DNA from 4 places in the Paenibacillus sp. FSL H7-0703 genome. Region 3 is predicted to be linked to each of the others. Evidence: riboswitches for the same ligand, from Rfam matches in the RefSeq annotation. Region 3 holds a riboswitch; each other region holds the start of a gene.
The links. A riboswitch is a leader RNA that binds a small molecule or an ion and turns the genes downstream of it on or off. The one in region 3 is predicted to bind thiamine pyrophosphate.

Region 1 (7,901 bases), 340 kb from region 3:
CGGGCTAAAATGACCGTTCCCGCCGTAGTGCCACCTACCCGTACGATTAAGCCAATGCCGACCCCCACCAAAACTCCGGCAAATACAGCATTAATCGTCGGCTCATGCGAATCAATCCGCCAGTTGACCGTTAAATGTAAAAACAGCGAGTTAAAAGCGACCGCAATTATAGTGTACAGGGTCGTTCTCTTGTCCAAAAATTTATATCCGACAATCAACAGCAAGCCATTGATCACCAGATTGACGATCGAGGGAGACCACTGAAACAGGTAGTACAAAATGATCGTAACCCCTGTAACGCCCCCCTCGCCAAACTCATTCGGGATCACAAACAGATTAACAGCTAGCGCGAAAAAAAACGCACCCAGAATAATAAATGCGATATCTGCAATACTTTTTTTCATATATGCTCTAATCCTTTCTATAACATTTCAAAGGATGAATCGCCAGATGGATTGGCTGACTCTTGTTGCCAAAATACGCTGACAACCAGTTCATGGTATCTACTACCAAACATAAAGTCAATACAACTTTGACACTTTAATTCGCCACCAGACTGCCTCAATCCTGACTTGGATTCCGCAAAATTCTCCTTTTACAAGGTTATTCGACAAAAAAACACAATCCCGACTACTAAACTAAGAAAACGGGCCTCTAGCCCTTGTTTTAGACCTAGGCACATTTTCCTCTAAAACGACCATCCTCCTAATCGACATTTTGGACACATATGACCATCTTCCTGTTTTATGTCAAAAGCGTTTTACTTTGAAAAAATGTGGGTATAATGATTGAAACATTACCAAGCAACCTACATAGCATTACGACATCAAGTACATACAAATAGTCCTATACAGACGTTCTAAGCAACTCAATCTGAATTTGACAATATGGAATTGGAGGAATGACCTACATGAATACAATGAACTTAACCGTCCACACCCTGATGCCCTTTCACCACCAATACCAACGTGCCAACGCGGTGAGTATGCAGAAGAAAGAAGATAGCTCGGAAAAGAAGCTCAGCTTTCAGGACATTTTAAATGAAAAAATGGGTAAAAAATAAGGCGCCGTTTATCCGGTTGCATGATCCGCTTTACATAAGCTAAAAAGCCGTAGTTTCCTACATCGACTGTAGAGAACCACGGCTTTTTTAATTCATTTGTTCCTAAACTCACACGTTCGTCTTACTGACCTCCATCCCGATACTGCTCTGCCTTCTCACGCATCCCGGCAGCTACTGCTTCTTGAGTGTTCAGCCCCTTATCCGCTGCATAGGCGCGAATGTCCTGCGTGATGCGCATACTACAAAATTTGGGACCACACATCGAGCAAAAATGTGCTTCCTTGGCGCCCTCTGCCGGTAGCGTTTCATCATGGTAAGACAAGGCCCGCTCGGGATCAAGCGACAGATTGAACTGATCCCGCCACCGGAACTCAAAGCGTGCCTTGGACAAAGCATCATCCCGCTGCTGCGCCCGTGGATGACCCTTCGCCAGATCGGCAGCATGTGCCGCAATTTTGTAGGTAATGACACCCTCGCGGACATCATCCTTATTGGGCAGACCCAAATGCTCCTTAGGCGTAACATAACACAGCATGGACGTCCCAAACCAACCGATCATCGCCGCCCCGATGGCTGAGGTAATATGATCATATCCGGGGGCAATATCCGTCGTGAGCGGTCCCAAGGTATAGAAAGGAGCTTCCTTACAAATCTCCATTTGTAAATCCACATTCTTTTTGATTTTATGCATAGGGACATGTCCCGGCCCTTCAATCATGACCTGAACATCATGCTTCCATGCGATTTGCGTTAGCTCGCCCAACGTTTCCAGCTCTGCAAACTGTGCTTCATCATTCGCATCATAGATACTACCTGGACGTAGACCATCCCCGAGAGAAAAGGCCACATCATAGGCTTTCATAATTTCGCAAATTTCTTCAAAATGTGTATACAAAAAATTCTCCTGATGGTGCGCAAGGCACCAGGCTGCCATGATTGACCCGCCCCGGGATACAATTCCCGTCATTCTATTCGCCGTCATCGGAATATACCGCAGCAATACACCTGCATGAATTGTAAAATAGTCCACTCCCTGCTCCGCCTGCTCAATCAGCGTATCGCGATACAGCTCCCACGTCAGCGCCTCTGCTTCACCGTTCACCTTTTCAAGTGCCTGATACAGCGGCACAGTCCCAATCGGTACAGGAGAATTCCGAATGATCCATTCACGTGTTGTATGGATATTACGGCCTGTGGACAGGTCCATAACCGTATCCGAGCCCCAACGCACAGCCCAAGTCATTTTCTCCACTTCCTCCTCGATGGAGGAGGTAACCGCAGAATTACCAATGTTCGCATTGATCTTTACGTGAAAATGACGCCCAATGACCATTGGCTCGCTTTCCGGGTGATTGATATTCGAAGGCAAAATGGCTCGTCCAGCCGCCAATTCCTGCCGTACAAACTCAGGCTCGACCCCTTCGCGGATCGCCGCAAATTCCATTTCGGGCGTAATGATCCCTCGCCGTGCATAATGCATTTGCGTCACTGTACGCCCTTGCGAAGCACGAAGCGGACGGTTGGTCACGCCGGGAAATTCCACTGTCTCCCGTTTGGAGCCAGGTTTCAGTCCATTATCCTCCGGCTTGACGGCGCGTCCCTCGTAAGCCTCCACATCGCCCCGTTCCAGTGCCCAAGCTCGCCGTAATGGAGGCAGGCCCTGACGGATATCGACCTGATAGGCTTGGTCGGTCATGGGACCGCTTGTATCATATACACGCAATGGCTCATGATGCTCCGTGCCCTGCGGCGTATGTGTAGAATGAAGAGCAATTTCGCGCTCTGGCACGGCAATGTCCGGCCGTGAGCCTTGAATATATACCTTACGGCTCCCTGGAAAGGGCGTTACCCCACTGGCTTGCTCCCTGTTTGTCTTCTCTACCTCAACTTCTTTTGTTCCTACCAATCTTACTTCTGCTGATTTCAATTCTGTTCCTTTTGTTCCTTCTGCTTCTGTCGGCTTCATTGTCCATTCCTCCCGTTTCGATGAAATGACACACCGATCCGGAACCATTCCCAGGGTGGCGCTGATCTATGCAAAAAAGCCGGTTCCCCAGGGAACCGGCTAATCTAACGAGGCAGCTATCCAGACAGTACGCATATGGAATAATCCATTCCAATGCGCCACTGAAGACAGCAGCCGCGTATACATTTCAATGGCCGATTACTTCCCTACGCTGGTATGATCCAGATCAGGTGCAAAGGGTCCGGAATCTTGCACGATTCCATCTCAGCCCGGCATTACAGGCTCCCCCAGTAACTGTGATACTTCTATTCACATGAGGCGGATATAACAGACATCCCGCCTTCCTTACCAGACTACTTCAAATTTATGGCTTTGGCAACCCTTTTAGGTTCCCTTTACCAAGGAGACGTTCCCCATCAAATCACTCTGCTTGCTTCAACTGTGTTCATTCTTGTTACGGGAGCATAAGCCCCATTTCCTTCGCCGCTTCGATCAAAATCGGAGCAAAGTCATGTAGCGTCTCGGGTGCAAGTCGACTGACCGGGCCAGATACAGATAAAGCCGCAGTGACCTGTCCCTTCCGGTTCACAATTGGCGCTGCCACAGCAGCAGCCCCTGGTTCCCGTTCTTCATAGCTGGTCGCATAGCCTTTCTCGCGAATGTCCTGCAGCTGGGCTTTATAGACCTCCGGGTCTACTGAGGGCGGCCATTCATCCCCGCTTAGCAGGGCTTCCAGCTCCTGCGGCGGCATAAAGGCCGCCAGCACCTTGCTGGAGGCCCCTACAGCCAGCGGCATACGCGCACCTACAGGCGCGACCCTGCGGATCGCCTGATTGCTCTGCACGGCTTGTATGCGAATACGCATGCTGCCGTCCCGTAAGTACAAGCTGACCGTCTCACCCAGACGGTCACGTAGTCCTTCCATTGCAGGTTGTAACAGCACCGCCGGCTCGTCACTTTGGGACAAATGCGTGGATAGCTCCCAAATGCGGAAGCCCAGTCGATATTTTTCCGTTTCGGCATTCCGAACGACAAAGCCCCGATCCTCCAACGTAGTCAGCAGCCGATGAACCGTGCTTTTATGTAGACCAATTTTGGAGGCAATCTCCGTCAGGCCAAGATCCGAATTTGCGGTAAAACACAGCAGTATATCAAGTGCACGCTCTACAGCGCGAACGGTTAATTTACGGTCTTCCATCGTGAACCGCTCCTCTTGTATCCATATTCGTTTCACACTATGAAACATGGTTACATAAATTATATAGAATAGTCGCGGCTACTGTAAACCGATGTTTTTGTGACAACCATATTACAGAACGAGAACAAACATCGACAATTCTTTGCATCATTTTTACTTTTCCGGTTCAGGCGTTGACTTTGGATAATCCCCATCATACGATAATAGGTATCTATACGGACCTACACTACTATTTTCAAGTGGAATTATACCTAAATTCTATGAAACGAAGATCAATTTTATATAAGGAGGCTCTTACATGATTTCGACATCCCAGCGCAACGCTCAGCTACAGACCGCTGTTCAGGAGCCGTCCACCCCACTCTTTAATCCCCGTCTGCTGCGGTTCAAGCACGTTGTGATTGCTCTGCTGCTGTCGGTCGTCTTTTTTCTGTTGTTTTGTTTTATTGCCTTGCATGCTTACATCGCATGGGTACTTACGAATCCCACCGTTGCACCACTGTACTCTAATCCGATGCAGGCCAAAAACATGCCTTATGAGGAAGTCAGCTTCCCTGCCAAGGATGGTAGCCGCATCGTACAAGGCTGGTATATCCCGGCGGATCAATCGCGGAAAACGATTATTTTCAGTCATGGCTATGGGGCTAACCGCGAAGAAAGCTGGATTCCCATGTATGATCTGGCGCATTATGCCCACAGTTTGAACTTTAATGTGGTCATGTTCGATTATGGATTTGCGTCACAAAACAGCAAAGCAGTCGCAACCGGAGGCAAAGCAGAATCCCAACAGCTCCTCGGAGCAATTCAGCTTGCGAAGCAACGCGGCTCGTCGGAGATTATCGTATGGGGCTTCTCCATGGGGGCAGGAACCGCTCTTCAGGCGGGCTTGCAAACCAAGGATGTGGACGCAATGATTTTGGACAGCACCTTCCTGCTGGAGCCGGATACGCTGTACCATAACATTCACAATCAAATTAATCTGCCAAGACATCCGTCTTTGGAAATTCTGGAGTTGCTGTTTCCAGTCTTGAACGGCACCAGCTTGCATCAGATTCCATATCAGGAGGTTAAAAAGGAAAACTATCCGTTCCCGATCATGTTTGTGCATGGTACACAGGATGAAAAAGCTCCTTATCCTATTGCGGAAAAGCTCGCTGCCAATCAAACCAACCCGCTTTCCAGTGTATGGATTGTCAAAAACGGGATACATGAGCTTATTTTCAGAGAGCACCCTCGTGAATATTTGCGACGGGTATCGACGTTTCTAAGCAGTGTACAGGAGCTGGAGGACAAGAAAACCATCGCTGATGCCCACAAACAAACGACTACGAAGTAAAGAATTATTTTTCGAAGAACTGTATTCTATTCTTCCCCTTGAAGAAGCCTGTCTATGGACACTTAACCCGTGCCGTAGCTGGGCTTCTTTTTCGTTTTCCATGGGTATTTATTGTTTTACGTAACAGATGTGACCGGATTAAGGGAGTTCATAGACATATTCCTGATGAGACAGCGAATATACTGGGTACGTATGCATCCAGGGCAGATCTGCCAGATCGGCCGGATAGCCATAGTAGGATACGGGAGGTAAAAAAACGATGCTGAGTACTTATGGGTCTTTTCTGCCCTTACGTGTGCTGGAGGAAATTCGGCATTGGAAGCAGCAGGAAAGTTGGCATGTGGAAGTGATTAAATCCGCTACCGAGGGACTGGAGCCTACTTATGTACGGCTGCTGGATGATTGGCGGACTGTATTCGAACAGACAGAACGCACCGCCATAGAGTTGCTTGAAGAGCAACGGAGCGCGCTCGATCCGGCAGATCAGGCGTGGCATCAGGAATGGAAACAGATGTCGGCTGCTCCACAAGCACATACACACGAATTCACTGAACATTCAAAACAGTCAAGGGGATTAGACGCATCATCATCTGTAAAGATGCCATTGTCAGAGTCAGCCTCAAACTCTCAGCTTGACTCACAAGAATTAAATCGTCGACTGGACGATTTGCTGCAAACCGCAAACCGTCAGTCACAGGAGTATGTACGGCAGCTCGGGCTGCTAAGCGAGCACAGTCATGCATTGCGTCAGCAGCCAAAAGCCGCCGGAATTGTATTACACGCGGCACATGAAAGCCAATATTTCCTGATCTCGACAACCCCCTTTCAGGAACCTGGCTCCATCGCAAGGGCTGCTAGGTTGTATCATGTAGCTACAGAGGGTGAGAATTACCCAGAGGAAGCGTTTCGAGAACGGCAGGCAGGCATAAGGGGAGAAGGCGCATGGACCACTAAAGGCGTCAAGTCCAGCCAGGCGCAACCTTCGGCAACGGAAAAAACCTCAATCGGCCGGTCGGTTCCTATTGGGGGACATCGGCTACCGCCGCTCCCTTACCCCTATAATGCGCTTGAACCGTATATTGATGAGAAAACGATGCGTATTCACCATGACAAGCATCATTTGAGCTATGTGAATGACCTGAACAAAGCGGAAAAGAAACTGGAAGAAGCCCGAAAAACAGGTGATTTTGACCTCGTAAAGCATTGGGAACGAGAACTGGCATTTAACGGTGCAGGCCATTATCTGCATACTCTTTTTTGGACGATCATGAGTCCACAAGGCGGTGGAAACCCTAGCGGGCCGCTGGCTGAACAGATTAAAAAGGATTTTGGCAGCTACGATGCATTCAAAAAGCAATTCAGTTCGGCGGCCGAGAAGGTTGAGGGCGGCGGCTGGGCGATACTGGTGTGGAGTCCGCGCGCGGGACGGCTTGAAATTTTGCAAGCCGAAAAGCACCAGAATCTGACTCAGTGGGAGTCCATTCCGCTGCTGGCGATTGATGTGTGGGAACACGCATATTACTTAAAGCATCAGGCCGAACGCAACAAATATATCGAAGACTGGTGGCATGTCGTTAACTGGCCTGAAGTGGAAGCACGCTACGATCAAGCCTCCAAGCTGAGATGGCAACCCTTCTAAGCTTCTAAGCTAAAGACAAACTATACCTGCAAATCGTATCGCTCTCTGAGCGCTGCCATTTGTTCGGTCAATCCTTCCGGTTGTACCAGCCAGCCATCGGCAGGTAAAACGGCTGTCCGGCTCTCAACGACACGGCGCAGAGATGCCACGTACGCCTCAACAGATGGCACTCCAGCCAGCTCTGCCAGGCTACCCATCGTTGCTGGATTCACCCCAGGGTAATCCTGCTGCTGCACGCCCGCCGGCGTATCTCCGGCTGCCTCTGTATAGAACTCCTGTACCGCCTGTGCACGCTCTACACCACTGCCCTCAATCATCACGAAAGCTGTGATGATATACGCCTTGGCTTGGCGCCGCTGTGCAATGCCGCAAAACTTGCGGCCTCGGACGCTGACATCGTAATCCCCGGGACAGAAGGACCCGGGGATTTCTCCGGTCTGCGCCTCGCCAGACCACGGAACCAGCGCATCGGCAATTAGCGCTGCCATGAGCCGAAAATCCTCATGCAGGCTGATGGCCCGCTGTGGATTCGGCAGGATCAAGGACAGGTTCAGCACCCCCCTGTCCAGCATGACGGCTGCTCCACCCGAGGGGCGTACGCATACCGAGGTTCCCGCGCTGCGCACTCGCTCCATCGCCTGTGGGGCGTAGGGAAGCCTGCGGTCCCGGTGACCGATCACAAGCGCTGACGGATGCCGC
Region 2 (7,901 bases), 1.8 Mb from region 3:
TCAAACTATTAGAAAAGGTGTGGTTAGACAATGTTGAAAAAAATGATTCTGCTGGTCATCGCAGCTAGCTTCTTGTTTATTTTATCAATGCCTGTTCAGTCGCATAACCAAAATCAAAGAATAACGCCTCAAGTACAAATTGGAGGTGCTTAAAACGGTTAGGTTGTATGTTCTAATATTCATTGAATCTTTTTATGAAAAAGAGCCTCGGTCCCGCTTTATTAGTGGAACGGAGGCTTTTTTACGTGGATTTTGGGGCTTCGCTGTTTATGCAAACTTTTGGGATGTTCTTTTTTTGTTAGGCGCATCATTTGAAAATCCAAAAAACGTCTTTTTGTTATAAAATATGACATATAGGAGGGATCATGCTGATGAATCAAAGTGTGACTTTACTTTGTGTCGAAAGAGCTAGGAAGAAACTGTACCAGGTCCAGAAAAAGTATGGATTTTTAACACATCCCAAAGTAATAGAACAATCTAAAAAGCTGGATGATCTGTTGAATCAATATCAAACATGTAGATCGGATCATTGAGAAATGAGACCATATTTTTCTTTAATTCCTTGACCGCACCTCTAACCTGCTCTGTCTGTGTCACGGCTGAAATCACCGCTACACCATCTGCACCTGCACGTGCGACTTCCTCAACACGGTCCACTGTAATACCTCCGATCCCAACAATCGGCACATCAATTCCCGCTTTACGCATCTCATATAAAATTGCCGGTCCCTGTACGGCATGGGCATCATCTTTCGAGATGGTGGGATAGATGGGCCCGACGCCAAGATAATCAGCACCTTGCAGGATGGCTCGACGTGCTTCCTCAATGGTATGGGCGGAGACGCCTAAAATTCGATTTCCGATTCGCTCGCGGACGGAATCGGCGGATTCATCGTCCTGACCGATGTGAACACCGTCGGCGTCGAGTTCAAGAGCCAACTCCACATCGTCATTGATGATGAAGGGGACACCAGCGTGACGGCACAGTTCCTGTAGCTGGCGCGCGAGTTCGAACATAGGAACGCCCGTTAACGCGCCGAGACCCTTTTCTCGGAACTGGACCATGGTTGCCCCGCCAGCCAGAGCCTCCTGCACGACCCAGCCTGGTTCCGCGAGGCAATTCACGCTTCCAAGCACCAGGTATATCTGTAGATGGCGGCGCACCACCTCTGACAATATTCTGCCGCTCATAGAAGCATCTCCTGACGACGTCGGTAGGCCCAATGATTGGTTGGGCCGTGTCCCTGTCCCAGAGACAACGTATCCTCAATCGCCGCCTGGATGAAGGCTTTACCATTCGAGATAGCCTCCGGTACAGACATCCCTTTCCCTAATTCCGCGGTAATCGCTGCCGAGAAAGTGCACCCTGTTCCGTGTGTATGGACAGTCCGTACTCGCTTGCCGCTCAGCTCTATAAAGGCGGTTCCGTCAAAAAGCAGGTCAACAATTTGTCCGCTGCTCTCGCTCTCGTCAGCGTGGCCACCCTTGATCACAACGAATTTTGGTCCCATACTGCTAATATGTCTCGCAGCCTCGCGGCGATCCTCCATCGTATGGATACTTATCCCTGTCAGGGCTTCCGCCTCCGGGATATTCGGTGTAACGACCAGTGCCAAGGGGAGCAGGTCGTCCTTCAAAGCCTGCACCGCTTCCAGTTGCAGCAGTTCAGCGCCTCCCTTGGCAATCATCACGGGATCGACGACGACCTTTTTCCAGCCGAACTTTCGGATCTGCTCGCTCACAAGACGGATGATGCCGGCATTAAACAGCATACCAGTCTTCAGGGCATCCACTCCAAGGTCTAATCCTACGGCTTCGATCTGTTCTGCTGTTGCTTCCTCTGGTAGCGGATATACGCCGTGGACTCCTAAGGTATTCTGTACGGTAACGGCTGTAATAGCCGACATGCCGTACACGCCAAGTTCTTGAAAGGTTTTGAGATCAGCTTGAATTCCAGCCCCGCCGCCACTGTCCGAACCAGCAATCGTCAGCGCTCTGGGTACACGAACGTCTGTCATCGCGCACCACCTGCTGCTGTTGTTCCGGCTTCATGGATCGAGACATGCCCCTCTAGTGAACCTGTATGCAGTTTGGCCAGCTCGTCGAGAAAGGCAATCTGGAAGCTGCCGGGCCCCAGCTCTGCGGTACGTGCTGCGGCTCGAGAAGCTGCTGCACCGTAAAATGCCAAACCTGCTGTACCTGCGAGCAGCAGGTTGGGTTCAACAGCTGCAAAGGCACCTAACACAGAGGTCAGCAGACAGCCTGCTCCGGTTACCTTCGTGAGGAGCGCGTCTCCGCCGCTAATCATTCGTGCTTCGGCCCCATCGGTGATGACGTCCTCTTTTCCAGTAATGACAACCATCGTATTGAGCGTTCGAGCAGCCCGAATTGCCAGATCGACATGGTCGCTGTCAGCACTGTCACCGGCATCTACGCCTTTAATCTCACGCGCTTCTCCAACAAGATGTGCGACTTCGGCTGCATTGCCTCGCACCAATGAGATTTTGACTTCACTCAGGATTCGCAGTGCCGATTCAGTTCTAAAGCTCGTTGCTCCCGCACCGACCGGATCTAGCAGCACCGGAACACCGTGTGCATTCGCCGATTGTCCAGCAATGATCATGGCATCCACCAGTTCGCGGTTCAGTGTACCGATGTTTAATACGACGGCTCCCGCTATTTTTGCCATGTCTGCTACTTCCTCGGGTGCATAGGCCATCACCGGGGAGGCGCCCAATGCATACAGGCCGTTGGCCGTAAAGTTGGTGACTACCACATTGGTCATATTGTGAACGAGGGGTTTGCTGTTTTGTACCTTCGTCAGGAGATCCGAATAACTTTTTTCCCATGTACTCATAATGTTTATCCTCTCTATAGTTAGTGGTCCAACAGGGCATTAACCGTACTTCACGCATCGAATCGCCAGGCTGACTATTCCAAGACCGCTGCCTGCATATGGACCGGCCATTCTTCCTGCCTATAAGCCATATCCCAGAACTTATATTCCAGCTGGCAGCTCAGTATAAAATGCTCAATCATCCGCTCTCGCTCAGCAGCCGTTGCGCCTTCCGCCCAAGCATCTACACGTTCTCGGAACTTGAGTGTTGTATCATCAAGCTGGTCTCCATAGAAGCCCATCCATTCATAGAACGGATGAGACTCATCCGGCTTTACTTCATCCAGCAGCCTGCGACCAATCTCGGCATACGTCCACATACATGGCAGCAGCACAGCCAAGATCTCGCCCAGGCTACCCTCATGGGCAACCGTCAGCATGTGACGGATATAGTGATGAGCCGACGGAGCGAGCGGATATCCCTGCAACTCTTCATAGGTCACCCCTGCAACAGCACAGAAATTTTGATGCGGATGAACCTCGCTGTGGAGAATAAAAGAGATTTGTTCATTTAATACAGCCATATCCTCCCGATTGGTGCATTTGGAGATTGCGATGCCGTATATCCGCATGTAGGCGTTCAAATATTCAAAGTCCTGTTTTACATAGTGAATCAGCTGTCCCCTTGTCAAACTTCCTTCAGCAATACCTCTCACAAAGGGGTGCTCAAAAATCGCTTGAAAAATGCCGTCCGCCTGCCGACGGAGTTCTTGTGTAAAACTCAATTTCCCCACCTCCATCAAATTGAAGAGCAAGAAGTCCTGTAAGAATATAATTCCGGAACAACGCTAAAAAGCCGCCCCGGAAAAATGGGAGCGGCTTCAACAATAGGCCCAATACGCAAAAAAACGCTTGAAACCTTATATACGAAGGCTCCACTTTCCTACGCTAGTACGAACTAGATCAGGTTCAAAGGGTCCAAGATACGTTCTTGTCTCAGCCATAGCGGCTCCCCTAGTGGACTTCTATTCTTTTGACTATTACTGTACATACGTTCATACGCTATGTCAAACATAGTGTGCAAAATATGAAATTTCCTCTAGTTAGGTGTTTTGAGCTTAGTGAGGGTGATGAATTACACTTTCCACAGCTTTGACCTTGGCATATTCCGGTTTCCACATTGCATCTCGTATAGCTTGTTCCACATCTGAAATGTGCGCCTGAGCTACCTGATCCTGTATCGCGGCTTTTGCAACCGCAATCGCAACAGCGTACGAAACTTCGCGTAATTTTCGGATATGAGGGAGTAGCGCACCGCCAGGCGTATTCGAATCTACACCATTGGCAACAGCAACTGCTGCCGCTGTAAACATCGCAGGGGTAATCCTTTTGGCTTTAACCACAATCGCACCCAGACCCAGTCCCGGAAAAACAAAGGCATTGTTCGCCTGTCCAATCTCAAATTTCGTACCGTTATAGGTGACGGGCTCAAAAGGACTTCCGGTTGCAATCAGTGCTTTGCCATCGGTCCACCGGATCAAATCCTCGGGTACTGCTTCTGCAAGGTTTGTAGGATTGGACATGGGCATAATGATCGGGCGTTCTACATGTTTCGCCATCTCCTTGATGATCTCTTCAGAAAAGGCACCTGCTACACCGGAAGTTCCAATCAATATCGTAGGCTTCACCTGACGGATGACCTCTAGCAGTGGTATTTTGCCGTCACCCGACCGGGTCCATGAGCTGACTTCATCCTTTTTGCGCACATACGGTTTCTGATATTCCAATACGTCTTCCATATCTTCCATTAACAGCCCGCGATAATCAAAGGCCCAAAAGGACTTGAAGGAATCTTCTGCGGAAAGGCCGTCCTCGATCATAGCACCCCGAATTTGATCAGCATTACCGATTCCTGCTGCCCCTGGGCCGAAAACAAGTATTTTTTGTTCACGCAGCGGAGTCTTGGTGACACCCACCGCCGAAAGAATCGCAGCCAAGGTCACCGCTCCTGTACCTTGTATATCATCGTTGAAGGTGAGTATGCTTTGACCGTATTTTCCTATAATATGGCGTGCATTTACGCTGCCCACGTCTTCCCAATGTAAAAGCGCCTTTGGGAATTGCGCTAACGTTTTGCTGATAAAAGTATCAATAAACTGGTTATAGGCTTCTCCGCGAACCCGTTTATGGCGGTTTCCGATGTACAGTGGATCATTCAGCAGCTTTTCATTATTTGTACCTACATCTAGTACAATTGGCAGCACCCGCCCGGGATGAATGCCTGCCGCAGCCGTATACACTGCAAGCTTGCCGATAGCAATGTTAATCCCCCCGACGCCCCAGTCACCAATCCCTAAAATACTTTCGGAATCTGTCACGACGATCAGATCCACATCATGGCCACTCAAACCAGAATTATGGAATGCTTGTCCAATACCGTTCGGGTTATCTATCGACAAATATATGCCTCCAGGGCGGTTGTACTCGTGACTATATTCTTGAATCGCGGTTCCTACGGTCGGCGTGTAGACTACGGGCAGCATTTCACTCAAATGATCGGTTAGCAGCCGGTAGTAGAGTACGACATTTCGGTTGTGAAGGTCGTTGAGAGAAGCATTTTTTCGCAGCATGGTGGGTTGTGCCAGAAACTGCTGATATGCCCGTACGCTCTGTTTCTCCAATGAAAGGACGGTTGGAGGAAGGATTCCTTCCAAACCCAGCTCCTTGCGTTCTTCTTCTGTAAAAGCGACACCTTTGTTCAAAAGGGGATTTGCCAACACATCCTTTCCCCGTAATGGAGTAGATAATGACCCATCGCGATTGACATAAAATGCTTCCATAGAAAGACCTTCCTTCTCTTCATTTTCATAACTATTCATAACGAAAGATGACATGTTGTCCATAGTATGGACGTGCAAATATGTTTTATTCTTGCATTTATCTATGACAAAATAACCATATTTGTTTCTTTCTAATGATATAAATGAACTAACTTTCGATTTAGATTCGCTAACCATTCCTGATGACTTTGGTTCTAATGAATCAGGTCTAAGTGCTCTGTTTTTATCAAATATGAAAATTAGTTTTTCTTCTCTTATCTCCATATATATCATGGAGTGTCAGCTATTTTGTTAAGAAAATATGAAGCATTTGGACATTAATTTAATCCCTATAAGCAAACATTCTTAATTCTTTTTCAACAAAATAGAACTATTCGGAGGAAAAGGAGAGGTTTGTGTGCAGGGACCTATAGCCATTTTTAGCGATAACGACAGGGCTATTGATTATCCCAATGTGATTTGTTTTTACCAATTTATACAGTGCGAGGACACGGAGGCAGCTTCAGTCTACGAGAACGCATGTTGTTGCCTGATTGATTATAGGGAGCCGGGGCAGGCAGTGCGGAAAGCCAATCAGATCCGTTGCCAATTTCCGCAAATGCCATTGTTACTAGTGACGGATGTAACATTTCCGTTCAGTGATCAGCATATGGTGCAAATCATCGGAGTAGGTCGTTTGCGGCTGCTATTTTGGCAAGCCAATGACAACGAAGAAATGCTTTCGGAAATACAAAGCTTGCTCTATCCCGAGTATTCGACCAAAAGCCAACATATTGCATTTATCTTGTCTGTATATAACGAAGAGCAACGTTTTGTTCATGTCAAAACCTTTGCTGAACGATTGCAGGTCTTTATCCGCAGCCATATTATTGAAGGTTCGATTTATCTCATTGATGATGGCAGCTACGATGGTACGAATGCCTTGATTAAAGCGCTGGAGGTAGCCACGGACTTGTCCGTAAACCGGATTAATCAGAATCTTAGCCCGCTGCTTCAAACAAGGGAATTGGGACGCAATACACGTAAGGCAGGGACGTATCTGGAAGGGATGCGGACCATTGGTGCGGATTACTACGTATTTGTGGACGCAGATGACTCCTTTTTTATTGAGGATATTGCCAGAATGATTAATGTTGTTCAGCAGGGCTATTATGATGTCGTGATCGGAACCAAGGATATGACCGCTGAGAATCGATCTTTATTGCGATCTGTCGTCAGCTTTGGTAAGCGAGTCATTTCCCGTCCTTTTTTACCCACAGGTGTGGTGGATTCCCAGACTGGGCTTAAAGTGATGAGTTCGGTTGCAGTGAAGCGAATGTTTCCGCATTTAAAGGAACAGCTCGGACTGGCGTTGGATTTGGAAATGATGTTTATTGCCAAGCGACTCCAGCTTCGTGTGCTGCAATTACCCGTCAAATGTATTGACAGGGATGGCTCGCACATCCATGTCTGGAAGGATTCTATTCGTTTTTTGCGCTCCATCATTGATATTTGGCGACTGGATCGGCGGGTGAGATAACAACGTGAACAACCGAGTACGATCGTTGATGTTTCCTCTCTTTAATGTGCTGCTTAACGGATTTAATTTTTTCTTCCACATTGCAGCGAGCTGGTATCTTACCGGACAAGCTTATGGCCAGGCGAATGCGCTGCTGGCGCTTTTTGCGCTTTTATCCGTTTTGGGTTTATCCATCCAGCTATTAACTGCCAAACTGGTCTCTAAGGGAGACCAAAAGCTTGCGCTACGAAGCTTACCGCTCGGTTCTCTATTACTCAAAGCACCTCTGGTGCTAACCGTGCTTGCCATGATCATTTTACTCATCTTTCATCCGTTACTGCGTTCGCTATTAGGCGTCGAATCCGGCCCGCTGTTCATGCTGTATGGCTTGATCGGACTGCATATTCTTGTGAGTTCGTGCCGCGGAGATTTACAGGGCAGGGAACGCATGTTGGCGCTCAATGTGAACTATTACATTGAGGTATTAGGGAAGCTGAGCCTGTTTTTTGTTCTGGCTGCACTGGGGTTAAAGCTGGAAGCCCTACTGTTAGCGAGCTGTGGAGGAATGTTGCTGTCGCTGCTCCACGGCTGGATCGTTTCGGCTCGCGGCTTGTCCCTTTTCACATACAGTGGAGAACATATCCCTTCTGGGCTATGGAAATCATTGGGTCAGGATTTCACCGATAGCCTTATGACGAATTTATTTATTTTGTTTTGCATCTCCATC
Region 3 (7,901 bases):
CGGAACAATTTTCCGGTTTTTTCACCATTATATCACAAATAACTAGAACAAAAGTACTATATAACTACGTGTTTTTACAAAAAACTAGCTTATTCTTAACGACTACTTAGGACTTAAGTATATATTCGACAAAAACAGAAAACTTTTTGCACTCATGATAAATTCGGGGGCTGTTGTTTTTGGCATTAAAAAAAACAGCAAATCTCTTGGTTAAAGAGACTTGCTGCTTCATTCTGATATTGATTGAAAACTAGAGTTCGAAGTTATTTGGACGCCTTTGGCTTCGTTGTTTTAGCTGGTTTAACAGTCGCGGGTTTGGTCGTTTTAACAGCAGGCTTTGCTGTTGCTTTCGCGGGAGCCACAGCTTCCTTTACAGGAGTCGTTGCTGCACTAGGCTTAGCGCCAGCTTTTAAGCTGTATTTGGCAAAGCCGTCTGCCGCGCTGCTCAAGAATGAAATTTGTTGATTTCCTGCCAGCACGTCTTTGGCATCAGGAGAGGACTCGAAAGTAACCTTTGCCTGACCAAAAGGAGCAATAGACCAGTTGCCATCCGCCGATGGATTAATCGTTCCGTTCGTACGGATATAGTCAATAACGACTTGACGACTTTCATCCGGTGCTGCCATCACAATTCGTTTGCCATCTGGGTTGGCCAGTTTGGATGAGGAAGCACGATAGTTATTGGTGGCTACAATAAATTTCTGCGCAGGATCAATAGCCTTTCCATTGTATTGCAGATCCTTGATGCGATGCGCTGAAGAATCAATAATCGTTCCCTTGGCATCATATCGTGCAGGCTGAGTTACATCAATCTGGTAGTTCACACCGTCAATAACATCAAAATTGTAGGTTGGGAAATCTTTGTTGATCAGCGATTGCTCTTCAGTTTGCTTTGGATCAATACGGTTGAACTGACCCGCAGACCACTCCAGCCATTCCTGAATTTCAGCACCGGTCACTTCTACAGCATGAACCGTGTTCGGGTACACATACAGGTCGGACACGTTTTTAATCGCTACCGTACCTTCAGGAATATTGGTGTAATACTCGGCTCCGTTTCGACCACCGGCCTTGAATGGAGCGCCTGCCGACAATACTGGAAGTTTTTCGTATTCAGTTCCTTTAAGATGGTTTTGCACATACCATTTCTGTGCATTCGTCACAATTTGAATAGAAGGGTCGTCCTGCACTAATGCAAAATAGCTGGTAATTGGCGCAGTCGTTGTTCCGACAGGTTGACGAATATAATCCAGCGTTCCTTTATGCTCTTCCTTGATCGAATCTGTCAGTTTGTAGTCAGGAGTAAACTGCACAGCCTGGTTTGTGGTACTCACAACCGGACGCACTTCAGACTGAGAATTCGTTACGTGCCACTCATCTTTTTTCTTTTCCAGGCTCAGGTCAATAATTCCCAGCTCCTTGCCCCATGAAGAAGCTTCTACAGCTGGCACGCCATTAATGGTTCCCTTATCCAGATCTACGCCGCTCATTTCTTTAAAATCAGGTCCAGGGAAAGATTTATGAGCATGCCCAAACAGAATAGCGTTAATTCCGTCCACCTGGCTCAAATATTTAACGGCATTCTCCATCATTGGCGTTTGTGGCACATCCTCATAACCCGTATGCGCAAGCACGACAATAATGTCAGCACCTTCTGTTTTCATTTGAGGAATAAACTTTTTCGCCGTTTCCACGATATCCTTCGTAACGACCTTATCCTTTAAATTGGCTTCATCCCACTGCATAATTTGAGGTGTGACCAAGCCGATGACACCCACTCTGAGCGCATGCTCTTCACCTTTCTCATCCGTTACCGTTTTATCAAGAATTCGATAAGGGGTAAAATAATTTTTAGTAGCTTGCCCTCCCTTATCAACATAAACATTCGCATTTACGTAAGGAAAATCGGCTCCCTTGAGCGATTTCTCCAGAAAGTCGAGGCCGTAGTTGAATTCGTGGTTGCCCACTGTCGCCGCATCATAGCCCATCAAGTTCATCATCTTGTAGACCGGATGGACACCGCCCTCTTTCTCGAAGGTTTTATTTCTGGCCATATAATCGCCTAATGGATTGCCCTGCAGCAAATCACCGTTATCGAACAGCATGCTGTTTCTCGTTTCACTACGCGCCTGTTGGATCAAACTGGCTGTGCTAATCAGGCCATATTCGTTGGTTTCTTTGTCCGAATAGTAATCGTAGTTCATCAGGGATGCATGAATATCCGTTGTTTCCATGATCCGCAAATTCACTGTAGCGCTATCGCGAGAATTGCTAGCTGCCCAGGTTGGAGCGGCTGAAAACACCAGCATGCTACAAGCTACAACGGCTGCTGTAAACCCTTTAAACCAATTTTTACGAAATAACAAAATATACCCCTCCTCATTAAGGTGTATGACTCATATACATACTTTTGCACATATATGTAAGCCTTGAACCCACCATTTCTATTTTAATCCAACGCCACGCAAAAGAGTAGTCATTTACTTAAATTATTTATGAAAAAATAATTAATTTTCTCAAAAATAAAAAACCAGCAAACCTCCTAAAAAACTCGGAGATTCACTGGTTTATCCATTTATATTCTCATTATTTATTCCACACTTGGCGCTCCGTTTGCTGACCCACATACTCAATGCGAGTCGGATTCACGTCCAGAATGACATAATCGGGATCATCCGGTCCGGAAAACCATTCCTTCAAGGAATCGTTCCACACTTGTTTGCGGAGCCCCTCATCAGCTGTAATCTGGACAGTAGCCTCCACTTCTACGACTTCCTTTGTACCGCCAACTTCATAACCCAGCAGCAGATAAGCATTCGGATTATCCTTTAGCTCATCCACTTTATGCGTTTTACGATCTGTCGCCAGATGAATGTTCATTCCATCGTTAAAAAGGGCCATATAGCGTACTTTCGGTTTGCCACCCTCTACCGTACCTAACGAGCAAAATTTGTTGTTATCCAAAGCCTTCACAATGGCTTGTTCTAGTTGGCTACGATCCAATGTTTCCGTTTTACCCACAGTACAACAACTCCTTTTCACGAATTAGAATTCTCTACGGCCATGCCATTGGGCACCAGCCCATCTGAACCTACCTGCGCAGCTGTTCTGAAAATAACATGACCCGATCAGATCGGATTGATGCATACTCATTTTCAGATCAAAGCTCACAGTAAAAGTGTACCCTGTCGTTCGGCAAATGAACCGTCTTCTCTTCCTCCATGCTGGACAGACCCGCATTCAAGGCATATAATCGTCGTAGTAAACCCGAATAAATGAACCCATTAAACCATACAATGCCAGGGGTGCTGGAATCGGCCGGCTGAGAGTGTGTCCCAAGACACTGACCCTTACAACCTGATCTGGGTAATGCCAGCGTAGGAATGCTTAAGCAAGATGTGCCTTTTTTACATAGGACCATCCCTTACTTTGGTATATACAAGCGCAAGCGTCCCGGAACCTCGGGGCGCTTTTTTGTTGAAGATTAAGTTGTTGGAAAGATCGCGTCCGGCAGATGTTATTTTTATGAAAATGGGAAACCTAAGCTGTCTGATTGGACGGATAACGGGTAATTAAAGGAGAGAACACAACGATGAAGCGCATGAAAATGTTAAGCCTGGGACTGATCAGTCTGTGGCTCATGGCCCTGACCCTGACCGCTTGCGGTGGAAGTCCCTCCACATCCCAAGAAGCGGCTCCCGCTACCAACACTCAAACGTCTACTCCGGCAAAGGAGCTCAAAGATGTTAAAGTCGTGCTCGACTGGACACCCAATACGAATCATACGGGACTCTATGTTGCCAAGGACAAAGGATTTTACGAAAAAGCGGGTTTGAATGTCCAAATTATTCAACCTGGTTCAGGCGGAGCCGATCAAATGGTTGCCTCTAATGCTGCACCTTTTGGTATCAGCTACCAAGAAGGCGTCACACAGGCTCGTATGCAAGGCGTGCCGCTTGTTTCCATCGCTGCGGTGATTCAGCATAATACCTCAGGCTTCGCAGCCCCAGTAGATCGCGGAATTAAGAGCCCCAAAGATTTTGAAGGTAAAAAATACGGCGGTTGGGGCTCTCCTGTAGAAGAAGCGGTCATGAAATCCATCATGGATTCAGACAAAGGCGATGTGAGCAAAGTGAAGATCGTCAACATGGGCAATGCAGACTATTTTACAGCCGTGAAGCGAGATATCGACTTTGCCTGGATTTTCTACGCATGGACCGGAATTGAGGCCCAGCTTCGAGGTGAGCCATTGGATATGCTGTATGTAAAAGATTATTCCAAAAGCCTCGATTACTATACACCTGTAATTGTGAGCAACGAACAGACAATAAAAAATGATCCAGAACTGGTCAAAGCGTTCATGGACGCTACCGCACAAGGCTATGAATACACTATCGCCCATCCAGAAGAAGCCGCGGACATCTTAAGCAAAGCTGTACCGGAGCTGGATAAAAAACTGGTACTTGCCAGCCAAAAATGGCTAAGCCCGCGTTATCAGGACGATGCCGCGCAATGGGGTGTGCAAAAAGCGGAGGTATGGCAAAACTATTCGGACTGGATGTACGAACGCAAGCTGCTCAGCAAGCCTTTGGAAGTGGATAAAGCCTTCACAAACGACTTCTTGCCCAAGCGTTGATCATTTGTTAAACCACTAAATAAGACTGAACTAGAGAAGTGAACGAAGCGCCACTACGCAGTCGGATGGTGCCTCCCATCGCTGTTGTACCCAGATTTCTTTTATGAATATCCAGAAGTTGAAATCTGGGTACAAAGGCGAATGTTAACGCTTGTACAGCACCATTCCGCCCACTTCGTTCTCGTTCCACTTGGTTCTTCTTTAGTCTCATAGTATCTAAAACGCAAAAACAGATGCGCTTGTGTGTAAAAATGCTACACAACCTAGCTTAAAAACTAAGGTGCTTTTAAGGCGGTTGGCAGCGTAGCGGTTCATTTGAATCTGGAGAAGCGAAGCGTTCGCCTTTGCCGTTGGATTCTTACCTTTAAAATTTAATTCAAAGAATCCCAAGGCAACAGCGATCGTAAGATCAAATGAAACGCGAAGCGGTCTCCCCCGCCTTAAACCAATTTATTTTCCTATAACTTAAACAATAAAGGACAGGTGAATTTTCATGGCTAACACACTGCTCAGTATTCAAGTAATCCCTAAAACTCCTAATAACGAGGACTCTTACCCGTATGTAGATAAGGCGATTGAGGTCATTCAGCGCTCCGGCGTCAAACATCAGGTGAATCCATTGGATACGACCATGGAGGGCGAGCTCGACGAGTTGCTGAAAGTGGTTAAAGAAATGCACGAGGCTTTGACGGAAGCGGGCAGTCCCAGCGTCATTTCACAGATCAAAATCGCACATAACCCACAAGGCATCAGCATGAACAAGCTGACCGAGAAATATCGCCCATGAATCCGAAAGGCAAGAACGCATCCTGGTGGAAAAGCGTATGGCCGCCCCTTGTGGCGGTCCTCTTCTTTTTAACGGCCTGGCAGGGGGCGGTTTCCTATTTACATATTGAATCCTGGCTACTGCCAGCTCCATCTCTAATCGTACAAGAGGGCATGGGGCAATCGGCGTTGCTTGGAGCCCATACATGGGCTACGATTCGTCTGACACTTGCGGGATTCGCAATAGGGACAGCAACGGGACTGTTGATCGCCATCGTTCTTCATACCATTCCTTTTCTCAAATCTGCTCTATACCCGCTCTTGATCCTTAGCCAAAACATTCCGATCATCGCTCTGGGTCCGCTGCTCATGGTGTGGTTTGGTTTTGGCGTGCTGCCCAAGCTCATGGTCATTACCTTAGTATGCTTTTTTCCCGTGGCTGTAGCGGCCATGGACGGGCTGACTCGAACAGACCGTACGATGATGAACTATATGCGGATGTCGGGTGCAAGCCGCATGTCTATTTTTATGAAGCTGGAGCTGCCACATTCCCTGCCGCAAGTCTTTTCTGGCGTTAAAATTGCTGCTACCTACAGTGTGATGGGCGCGATCATTGCCGAATGGATCGGAGCTAGTGAAGGAATTGGGTATTATATGCTGCTGCAAAAATCGGCCTATCGCACGGACCTCATTTTTGCTGCCATCGGCATTATTGTCGCACTCAGCTTACTCATGTTTGTGGTTATTTTACTACTGGAGAAATGGTTGGTTCGCTGGAAACCCGATCGAGAGTAGCTTCCTCCTTGAATTAAATACAGCAAAGAAAGGACGTGGCGCGTATGAGTCTGCATCCAATTGACTTATCATCACACAACGTGGCTAATGAACAACGAGCCGGGGAACAACAGAGTCCTTCAACTGCTCCTCCTGCTTTGGAATTGGACGGGATCAGCCTTGCCTTCCGCGAAAAGCGAAGCTTACTGCCCGTGCTGCAGGATGTATCCCTCACAGTCAATCCAGGAGAATTCGTTTCCCTCATCGGTCCGTCAGGCAGCGGCAAAAGCACGCTGTTTCACATCATCGGCGGGCTACTCAAACCACAGCAGGGACGTATCCGTATGCACGGACGGGACATGACTGGTGAACGTGGGCATATCAGCTATATGCCGCAGCAGCCCGCCCTTTTCCCGTGGCGTACCACGCTGGACAACGTAATGCTGGGGCAGGAAAATGCTCCACGTAAAAATACAGCAGTACCCCCTCAGTACGCAAGTGAACGCGAGCGTCGCAAAGAAGCCTTGCAATGGCTCGAACAGGTTGGACTTGGTAAATTCGCTAAGGTGTATCCACATACGCTGTCTGGTGGAATGCAACAGCGCGCAGCCTTTCTACGAGCACTACTCAGCCCGCAGGAATTAATGCTGCTAGATGAGCCGTTCAGCGCACTCGATGCGCTGACACGTGCAGACATGCAGCAATGGTTATTACGCATGTGGGAAAAAAACCGCCGTTCTGTGCTGTTTATTACCCACAGCATTGAAGAAGCGCTGCTGCTCTCCGACCGCATCTATGTGCTGTCGGCGCGACCTGCTTCGGTGGTGCATGTCGTAGATGTCCCTTTTCCCCGCCCGCGTAGGGAAGAAATCACCCTCGATCCGCTCTTTATTGAATGGAAGCGGACCATGATCAGCTGGATGCGCGAGGAAAAGTACAAACTGGACGCCAACATGGAAAATGCTCAGAGCGTCCACAAGAATATCCCGGAAGATGGATTGAATCGACATGAGTGACGTAAAAGTTCGATGTGCATTGAAATGGAACAGCCAAACAAAGCCAGGCTTGGATTTGACCGCAATTGAGCCCGCTCCATTAATCGACGCGCACATTCATGTAGACAGCTACCCGCCTGAACAACAGGAGTTATTGCTCGCTTCACTTGCCGATAGCAGCGTCCAAGCCGTGATAGCCGTGTCGATGCATCTGGGCTCCAGCCGAGCCAATCTACAGTTAGCCAATCGTTACCCCGGGCTGGTACGACCAGCCTTTGGCTTTCATCCCGAACAGGCTCTTCTACCGCAAGCTGAGCTTGACCTCTTATTCGACTGGATGGACGAACATATACAGCAGATGGTCGCCGTGGGTGAAGTCGGCTTGCCCTATTACAATCGGCTGGAAGCCTCACAGAGCGGTTCACCTTTTGACCTCGCTCCCTACATAGAGCTGCTGGAGCGTTTTATCCAGTTTGCAAGCAAGCATAACAAGCCCATTGTCCTACACGCCGTTTATGAGGACGCAGACATCGCCTGTGACCTTCTGGAACGTCACAGCGTCACGCAGGCGCATTTTCACTGGTTTAAAGGCTCTGCCGCCACAACCGAACGTATGGCCCGGAACGGCTATTATGTCTCCTTCACACCGGATCTCCTGTACGAAGAAGAGATCCGCAGTTTGGCAAGACAGTATCCGTCTGATCAGATCATGGCAGAGACAGATGGTCCCT
Region 4 (7,901 bases), 2.6 Mb from region 3:
CAAATGGATAACTATTATGAGCAAATACAAAAAATTCAGTAAGAAAGTTCTATTATGACTAATACAAAATAACAAGCTGAGGAGAAAAAAATATGAATAACGCATCAACAGCTTTAAAGGTAGCCGCTGGGATATTTTTGACCATCGCTCTAATTACGATTGTAGTTATACTGTTTATTTCAGCCCAGGAGGCGACTAAAACGGCACAAAACAATTTTGCTGATATCCAGACCGAATTGTCTCAAGCCTCTTTTACGGTATATGACGGCACAACGATTAGCGGTTCCCAGGTGACCAACGCGCTACGGAAGTTTCAGGGGAAGGATCAATTCGGCATTCAGATTAAAACCGGTAAAAATATGGCAGGCCAGTGGTACGGTAATGCTCTGAACATTATCCCAGACAGTGAACAGTATGGCGCAGTGAATGGTGGCAGTGATAAGACAGGGAAAATCACGAATACGCTTAATGAGAAAGAGAATGAATACGTAAATCCAAGTGGCAAATTCAAGGCTGAAATCGTAAAGGACAAATCGAACGTTGTCCGTGGGTTGTTGTTTACCCAGTCCTAAGCACTACAGCAAAGATAATAATCATAAGGGGGATGAGAGTATGTCTGATCACGCTGCAAGTATGCTGCTGCTTGGTGTGTCAGTTATTCTGTTCATAACCGCATGTGTAACGGCAGCAGACTTGTCCAGCCAGCTGGATGGTGCACTGGAATTAAGATCACAGCAAGAGGAGCATTCTGAAGGGCGAATAGCCCGTACTGTTGGGGTGGGATTGCCGGAACGGATTAAAGGAACTCAGGTCATACAGGCAATTCGCATGAACTTACAGGAGGGGATTTCGATTCAAGTCGACGGGACAGAGTACGATGTATATTCTGAACCGTTTGAGCCTGATGTATCTACCCTGGATGCTTCCTCTTTATATTCCATGTACCCACAGCGTAATGGGAATGGGGACATAACATCTGTACGTTTTGAGAAATTGGGGGAAGACTGAAGTGGTTCAAACAATATCCAAGTTGTTGGGGGCGCTGCTCGCTGTATTGCTTTTGTACATCGTACCCGCAGCTCAAGCTGCTGAACGGCAGGATGATATATCCGGGTTAAATACATATCATTCAACTGTACGTTTTGTTGATATGGTAAGAACCAAAGGTTACATTACACCGACGATGTATAACGATTTTATGCGTGATCTGGAATTGACAGGCAATACGTACGAAGTTGACTTGGAGCATATGCACAAAAAGTATGTACCGGACTATGCAGATGCCGCGAAGCCAGACAGTTTTCTGGGCAATTATGAAACTGTATATGATGGGTACTATAATCCGCAAATCTTGCCTGTACTGTTTCCTGGCAATCAGCAGCCAAAATCAGATCAGACACGTCGGTATACCTTGATGGCCGGGGATTATTTTACGGTCCGGTTACATAATACGAATCGGACTCCTGCGGACTTGTACAAATCATGGCTTCTCGGTGGGGCAAATAGCGGCAAGCCGGCAGTTACAGCTTCTTACGGGGGCATGGTTCTGAATGAAGATTACTGATTTTGCAGTCATATTTATACTTTTGTTCTTGCCCTTTGGTGTAGTTAGTGACCTACGGGTGCAGAATCAGCGTGATGTGCAGCAGCTAGAAATGAAATATACGTCGGCTCTTCGTACCGCAGTTCAGGATGCAGGGGTCGTGCTCTCACAGAATGAACGTCAGGAACGCGAGGCCGGATACGGATCGGATAAGTTTTTTCGTGTAGATAAAGAAGCAGCGCTGCACACGTTCCTGCACACCCTTTTTCTTAATATAGGCATTGATGAGGATATAGTAGCACAACGTGCATTATTGGATTACATACCAGTCATTGTAATTCTGGATTATGACGGTTATTATGCGTTCACTTCAGAAGTCTATACAGACGAGCATGGACAAGCTGCTATTGGACACAAATGGAGCGAAAAAAAGCCATATGCCTATGTTGATTCAGTAGGCAACAGTGTGGGGTTCACCTTGGATAATTATGTACACGCATACGATGCGCGGAATCACAGGTGGGTGGAGGGCTTTCAAAAGGAACTTCAGGATCAGACTCCTATATCTTTACTGAATAATTCAGAAACTTTTGAACAAATACGTCGTTCCACCATTGTTGGCAGCGTCCAAGAGGACCTGGCGCGAATGATTAATGTCCATAACGAAAAAGCTGCACGTAACGGCATATCCTATACATTCACACTACCGATCATTCCGCAAGAGGAGTGGTACAACACGGTAGATGATGTGGGTCTGATCGCGTTTATCCAGGGCATTCCGGTCGGAGACAGGTATTACAATAACTATGGATTTGGTGGTGGGAGAGTCGTCAGAAAGCAAGACATTATCGGTGGCATAGAACTAGATACTGGAATGAAGTATTTTTATAGAGATTCATGTCCAGCTCCCTTTAAAGCTAGTGAACGTTTTACGAATGAGAAGTCTGCAGCAGCTGCGGGATACTTTGAGTACAAATGTTATAACGGCTTAAAATAATCACCCTCATGGGTGGTTTTTGTTTTTTTAGGCAGATCCATACCAAAAAACCTTAAAATTCACTGTTTTCAATATTCCGATATGGTTGCAGAATGTGCTACAATAAAGCTTTGAAAGAAACGAAATGCATATGAAATAAGAACAGTCGGCAACGCCGATGACAATAAGGAGCCAAAAACAGCTTATGAGTTTATTGACTGTAGAAAATGTATCCCACAACTTTGGGGACCGCGCATTATTTAAAAATGTTTCCTTTCGATTGCTTGCGGGGGAACGTGTAGGTTTGGTAGGAGCTAATGGTGTTGGTAAATCGACACTCATGAACATTCTCACTGGAAAATTGCTTAAGGATGAGGGTAAAGTGGAATGGACTCCACGTGTACGTTACGGTTATCTGGATCAGCACACCAAGCTGACACCGGGCAAAACGGTACGTGATGTATTAAAAGACGCTTTTCTTCCTTTGTTGGAATTGGAAAAGGAAATGATGCAGATTACTGACAAAATGGGGGATGCTTCTCCTGAAGAGTTGGAAGTGTTGCTGGAACAGATGGGTGAAATTCAGGAGCAACTGGATATGGGGGATTTTTACCTCATTGATGTGAAGGTTGAAGAAATGGCGAATGGACTAGGTCTGTCGGCCATAGGACTGGATCGGGATGTATCTGCACTTAGTGGCGGGCAACGGACAAAGGTGCTTCTTGCTAAGTTGCTGTTGGAAAAACCGAATGTCCTGCTCTTGGATGAGCCTACCAACTATTTGGATGTAGAGCATATTGAATGGCTTACGCGCTATTTGAAGGATTATCCCTATGCTTTTATTCTTATTTCACATGATACTGAGTTTATGAACCAGGTCGTTAATGTTATTTACCATCTTGAATTTGCCAAGATGACCCGTTATTCAGCTAACTATGAAAAGTTTCTTGAAATGGCGGATCTGAACAAAGCTCAGCATATTGATGCTTATGAGAAGCAACAGGACTTTATTAAGAAACAGGAAGATTTTATTCAGCGTAATAAAGCGCGTGCTTCTACCTCAGGCCGAGCAAAGAGCCGTGAAAAGCAGCTTGATCGGATCGAACGTATTGATAAGCCTGAAGAAGCCGCAAAACCAACCTTTCAATTCAAAGAGGCACGTGCAAGCGGAAAGACGGTATTTGAGGGTATTGATTTTGAGATTGGTTATACACATGCCCTTTTGCCTAAAATGTCCATGACGATTGAACGTGGCGAAAAAATTGCAATTGTTGGCTACAACGGTGTCGGTAAATCGACATTGCTCAAAACCATATTGGGAAAAATTCCGCCAATCAGTGGAAAAACCTATCAAGGTGATTTTTTGCAGCCCGCTTATTTTGAGCAGGAAGTAAAGGCAGAGAAAATTACACCGATTGACGACGTGTGGAATGAATTTCCGCATTTGAACCAGCATGAAGTACGAGCGCATTTGGCGCGCTGCGGTTTGAAAAATGAGCATATCACACGTCCGCTATCTGCGCTTAGTGGTGGAGAACAGGCTAAAGTCCGTCTTTGCAAACTGTTAATGCGTGAAAGCAACTGGGTATTGTTCGATGAGCCTACCAACCACTTGGATGTTAAAGCAAAGGATGAGCTGAAACGTGCCTTGAAGGAATACAAAGGGACGGTATTGCTTGTATCTCACGAACCGGACTTTTACGAGGATTGGGTAACCAAAACGTGGAATGTGGAAGAGTGGTCAAGTAAAGTTAACTAAAATCAGTTAAATCCAGTTCTGCATATTTCACACGAAGTGGGGTTTGCAGAATTAGGAAAATATGCTAAGCTATCTATAGCTTATACAATAAAATAGTCACACTAGGGGAGCCGCCCATGCGGCTGAGACGGAATAAATGGATTTCGGACCCTTTGCACCTGATCTGGGTTATGCCAGCGTAGGGAAGTGAGCGCCGTACAAACAAGGCAACACCATCTTTATTTTGTTTGTGCGTGGGACGATACACGTATACGGATATCATGGTCCGTTCGATTATTGGACGTTCGTTAAACCACTTCCTTGGGGAAGTGGTTTTTTTGCGTTTCGTTCATTTTAAGTTGTTCGAGCTTCCGTAGACGGATTCACATACAATCCCCTTTCATTACTGCTGGTAGACGTGGCTGCTAAGCTTAAATCCTTTAATCCAATGTGAGGTGAAGACAAAATCGAATTACACGCAATTTCGATGGAAAAGGGCACTATTGCACAAGCCGCCCGAGTGGCTGCTATGATTTGTCCGTATGTTCATTATGTACACGCACGTTTAAAACAGAATGGTGCCTCTGCATTGCTTTCTTTGACTCGCAGCATGGTGGAGCAGGAAGTTCCTTTGCAACAAATTGTAGTAAATGATCGTGTGGATGTAGCTTTACTTACTTTGGTTGGAACCGTCCAGCTACCAGCTAATGGATTACCTGTTGTGGATGTGAAAGGCCTACTTTCAAAGAGTACACGCTGTGGAGTGTCTGTGCATTCCTTGGAGGAGGCACAGACCGCCGAGCAGGCAGGAGCAGACTATGTACTTTATGGTCACGTATATGAGACCCATTGTAAGCCCGGTATTGTACCGCGGGGTTTAGCTCAGCTTGAACATATTTGCAGGCTGTCGAACATTCCGGTGATCGCGCTGGGCGGCATACAACCGCACCATATCCCGGAGCTTTATATGGCCGGAGCAAGCGGAATTGCGGTGATGTCTGGTATATGGGAGGCTGAGTCGCCCGTTGCAGCTGCGATGGAATATAGGCGAATGGCAGATCTTGTAGTTCACAGCTTGTAGCGAGAAAACGAGAGTAGAGGCAAGCTGAAAGCAGAATGGTTTATGGAGAGGAGACACGGAACAAATGCTAAAGATACACACAGAGGCAAGAGCGATAGGACATGCTGAATGCTTGGTCATAGGTGGAGGTGTCATCGGCAGTTCCATTGCTTATCATGTGGCCAAGGAGGGAAGAAGTACGATCATGCTGGAACGATTGATCCCGGGTGAGGGAGCCTCAGGAGCAGCGGTTGGAATGCTGGCAGCGGAAAGTGAAGAGTTCACCGACTCTGAGCTGGCACGATTTGCTCGCAGAAGTCGAGATGCATTCCCTGAGCTTGTCTGTGATCTGGAGCGTTTGTCGGGTATTTCGGTGGAATTCCGTACAGAAGGATTTGTGACCCCTTTCCGTACGGAAACTGAAGGCCAAAAACGCTGGAAAGCTGCTAAAACGCGAGAGGATGATTGTCCTATCTGGTGGGATGCGAGGGAATTGGCCCGACGAATTCCAGGTTTGGATGAACAAGCGATCGGAGCAATATATCGTTCAAAGGAGACACAAGTGGCTCCTGTCCAGCTTTGTCGTGCTTATGCAGGTGCTGCTGCGGTGCTGGGAGCAACGGTATGGTCTGGTACACGGGCAGAGCAACTGGTCATACAGGATGGTCGAGTTTGCGGTGTCCGAACAGATAGCGGCTTTTTTTCCTGCGATCAGGTCATTATTGCTGGAGGCTTGGATAGCATGAAATTACTGGCGCAGGTTGGGTTTGAATATCCACTTTATCCGGTCAAGGGCGAAGCGGTAGCGGTCTCCTTGAAGGATCACCCATTAGAATACACCATTTATGCTGATGATATTTACCTCGTGCCTAAACAGAATAACGAGCTTTGGATTGGGGCAACGAGCCTTCCGCATCAATATGACGAACAAGTGACCGTAGGAGGCTTGGAGGGCTTGCTGGCACGTGCCTCTGCCTGGCTGCCGCGCGTCCGTGAAGCTTCTTTTATACGCACTTGGGCGGGCTTACGTCCGCAGGCTGCATCAGGTCACCCTTTTATAGGCACTGTTCCTGGGGTCGAGGGCGTATATGCTGCAGTCGGGCATTATCGCAACGGTGTCCTGCTGAGTGATGCTACCGGGCGTGCGATGGCAGCTATGCTTAATGGGGCTGGTGCAGCAGAACTTGGGATAAGTAGTTTTTCTTCTGAGCTCCTCAAGGAGAAAAGCTTATGAAGCTGACGATTAACGGCCAGAGCATGACCTTTTCTAATCGAATCACTCATGTGAATCAATTGCTACATGAGCTTGATGTAAAGGTGAAAACCGTAGTGGTGGAGCTGAATCGGCATATATTGAGCCGTGAAGATCATGATGAAGCGGTACTGAAGGATGGAGATTGCCTAGAGATTGTACATTTTGTGGGAGGCGGTTGATTATGTTAACCATTGGAAAAGCATCTTTTACCTCGAGGTTGTTGTTGGGAACAGGAAAATTCTCTGATCTGGATATCCAATCCCAAGCCGTAGAGGCTGCTGAGACGGAAATATTGACGTTTGCTGTACGGAGATTGAACTTGGAGGAACGGGATAAGCAGCATTTTCTCGATATGCTGGATTTGAGCCGGTATACACTTCTTCCCAACACAGCAGGGGCTACAACAGCAGAGGAGGCGATTCGTATTGCCAAATTGGCAAAAGCCTCCGGCCTGTGCGATATGATTAAGGTGGAAGTCATTGGGGATAGCAAGACACTGCTCCCTGACCCTTTTGAAACGTTGAAAGCTAGTGATAAGCTGTTGGAAGAAGGCTTTATCGTGCTGCCCTACATATCGGACGATGTGATTCTAGCAAAGAGGCTACAAGAGCTTGGAGTACACGCCGTTATGCCTGGAGCTTCACCGATTGGTACAGGACATGGTTTGCTCAATCCGTTTTCATTAGGGCTAATTATTGAACAGGCGGAGGTTCCGGTTATTGTCGATGCGGGTATTCGCTCACCCGGTGACGCGGCAATGGCGATGCAGTTAGGGGCAGATGCTGTTTTGTTGAACACAGCCGTATCAGGAGCGAAGGACCCAGTAAAAATGGCCGAGGCTATGAAACTGGCTGTTCGTGCTGGAAGGTATGGTTTTGAGGCGGGGATGATTCCTGTAAAACGTTACGCTTCAGCAAGCAGTCCGACAGAAGGTATGGTTCAGGTATGAAGGTAACTGACAAATCCGGTGCAGGAGAAACACATCCAAGTGACCGTTATTCCAGACAGGAAAGATTCGCGCCCTTTGGACCGACAGGACAACGCCGGCTTGCTTCTTCCCACGTACTAATCATAGGTGCCGGAGCGTTAGGTACAGGTATTGCGGAAACGCTCGTTCGCGGGGGCGTAGGTACAGTGAGCCTCGTAGACCGGGATTATGTGGAATGGAGCAATTTGCAGCGCCAGCAGCTTTTTCAGGAAAGTGATGCTGCGCAAAGATATCCCAAAGCAGTAGCTGCTCAGCGAAGATTAAAGGATATTAATTCGGAAACGGTTATACATGCACATGTACTGGATGTTGGGGTGGAAGAACTGGAAGAGTTGATCTTG

Region 1: it holds a riboswitch for thiamine pyrophosphate, as region 3 does, so the genes downstream of both, thiC (phosphomethylpyrimidine synthase ThiC) here and MHB46_RS12060 (ABC transporter substrate-binding protein) in region 3, are expected to answer to the same signal.
Region 2: it holds a riboswitch for thiamine pyrophosphate, as region 3 does, so the genes downstream of both, tenA (thiaminase II) here and MHB46_RS12060 (ABC transporter substrate-binding protein) in region 3, are expected to answer to the same signal.
Region 4: it holds a riboswitch for thiamine pyrophosphate, as region 3 does, so the genes downstream of both, MHB46_RS00540 (thiamine phosphate synthase) here and MHB46_RS12060 (ABC transporter substrate-binding protein) in region 3, are expected to answer to the same signal.

What each region holds. Positions count from the first base shown of each region.
Region 1 is NZ_JBBOPF010000001.1:2,416,232-2,424,132, forward strand. It holds gene MHB46_RS10500 (YitT family protein) at 1-404, opposite strand, end outside; gene MHB46_RS10505 (hypothetical protein) at 911-1,063, shown strand; gene thiC (phosphomethylpyrimidine synthase ThiC) at 1,185-3,029, opposite strand; TPP riboswitch at 3,216-3,328, opposite strand; gene MHB46_RS10515 (IclR family transcriptional regulator) at 3,484-4,227, opposite strand; gene MHB46_RS10520 (alpha/beta hydrolase) at 4,526-5,563, shown strand; gene MHB46_RS10525 (Fe-Mn family superoxide dismutase) at 5,823-7,202, shown strand; gene MHB46_RS10530 (lipoate--protein ligase family protein) at 7,223-7,901, opposite strand, start outside.
Region 2 is NZ_JBBOPF010000001.1:4,605,929-4,613,829, forward strand. It holds gene MHB46_RS20600 (helix-turn-helix domain-containing protein) at 1-68, shown strand, start outside; gene MHB46_RS20605 (aspartyl-phosphate phosphatase Spo0E family protein) at 366-533, shown strand; gene thiE (thiamine phosphate synthase) at 478-1,191, opposite strand; gene thiD (bifunctional hydroxymethylpyrimidine kinase/phosphomethylpyrimidine kinase) at 1,188-2,018, opposite strand; gene thiM (hydroxyethylthiazole kinase) at 2,015-2,857, opposite strand; gene tenA (thiaminase II) at 2,932-3,621, opposite strand; TPP riboswitch at 3,760-3,862, opposite strand; gene MHB46_RS20630 (NAD-dependent malic enzyme) at 3,955-5,676, opposite strand; gene MHB46_RS20635 (glycosyltransferase) at 6,074-7,195, shown strand; gene MHB46_RS20640 (lipopolysaccharide biosynthesis protein) at 7,200-7,901, shown strand, end outside.
Region 3 is NZ_JBBOPF010000001.1:2,757,505-2,765,405, forward strand. It holds gene MHB46_RS12050 (bifunctional 2',3'-cyclic-nucleotide 2'-phosphodiesterase/3'-nucleotidase) at 264-2,366, opposite strand; gene MHB46_RS12055 (pyridoxamine 5'-phosphate oxidase family protein) at 2,587-3,021, opposite strand; TPP riboswitch at 3,292-3,401, shown strand; gene MHB46_RS12060 (ABC transporter substrate-binding protein) at 3,593-4,636, shown strand; gene MHB46_RS12065 (hypothetical protein) at 4,644-4,826, opposite strand; gene MHB46_RS12070 (MTH1187 family thiamine-binding protein) at 5,130-5,423, shown strand; gene MHB46_RS12075 (ABC transporter permease) at 5,420-6,196, shown strand; gene MHB46_RS12080 (ABC transporter ATP-binding protein) at 6,241-7,191, shown strand; gene MHB46_RS12085 (TatD family hydrolase) at 7,184-7,901, shown strand, end outside.
Region 4 is NZ_JBBOPF010000001.1:113,588-121,488, forward strand. It holds gene MHB46_RS00510 (hypothetical protein) at 1-42, shown strand, start outside; gene MHB46_RS00515 (ABC transporter permease) at 93-572, shown strand; gene MHB46_RS00520 (hypothetical protein) at 613-1,008, shown strand; gene MHB46_RS00525 (hypothetical protein) at 1,010-1,564, shown strand; gene MHB46_RS00530 (hypothetical protein) at 1,551-2,540, shown strand; gene MHB46_RS00535 (ABC-F family ATP-binding cassette domain-containing protein) at 2,725-4,278, shown strand; TPP riboswitch at 4,372-4,480, shown strand; gene MHB46_RS00540 (thiamine phosphate synthase) at 4,745-5,338, shown strand; gene thiO (glycine oxidase ThiO) at 5,403-6,551, shown strand; gene thiS (sulfur carrier protein ThiS) at 6,548-6,751, shown strand; gene MHB46_RS00555 (thiazole synthase) at 6,754-7,521, shown strand; gene MHB46_RS00560 (ThiF family adenylyltransferase) at 7,518-7,901, shown strand, end outside.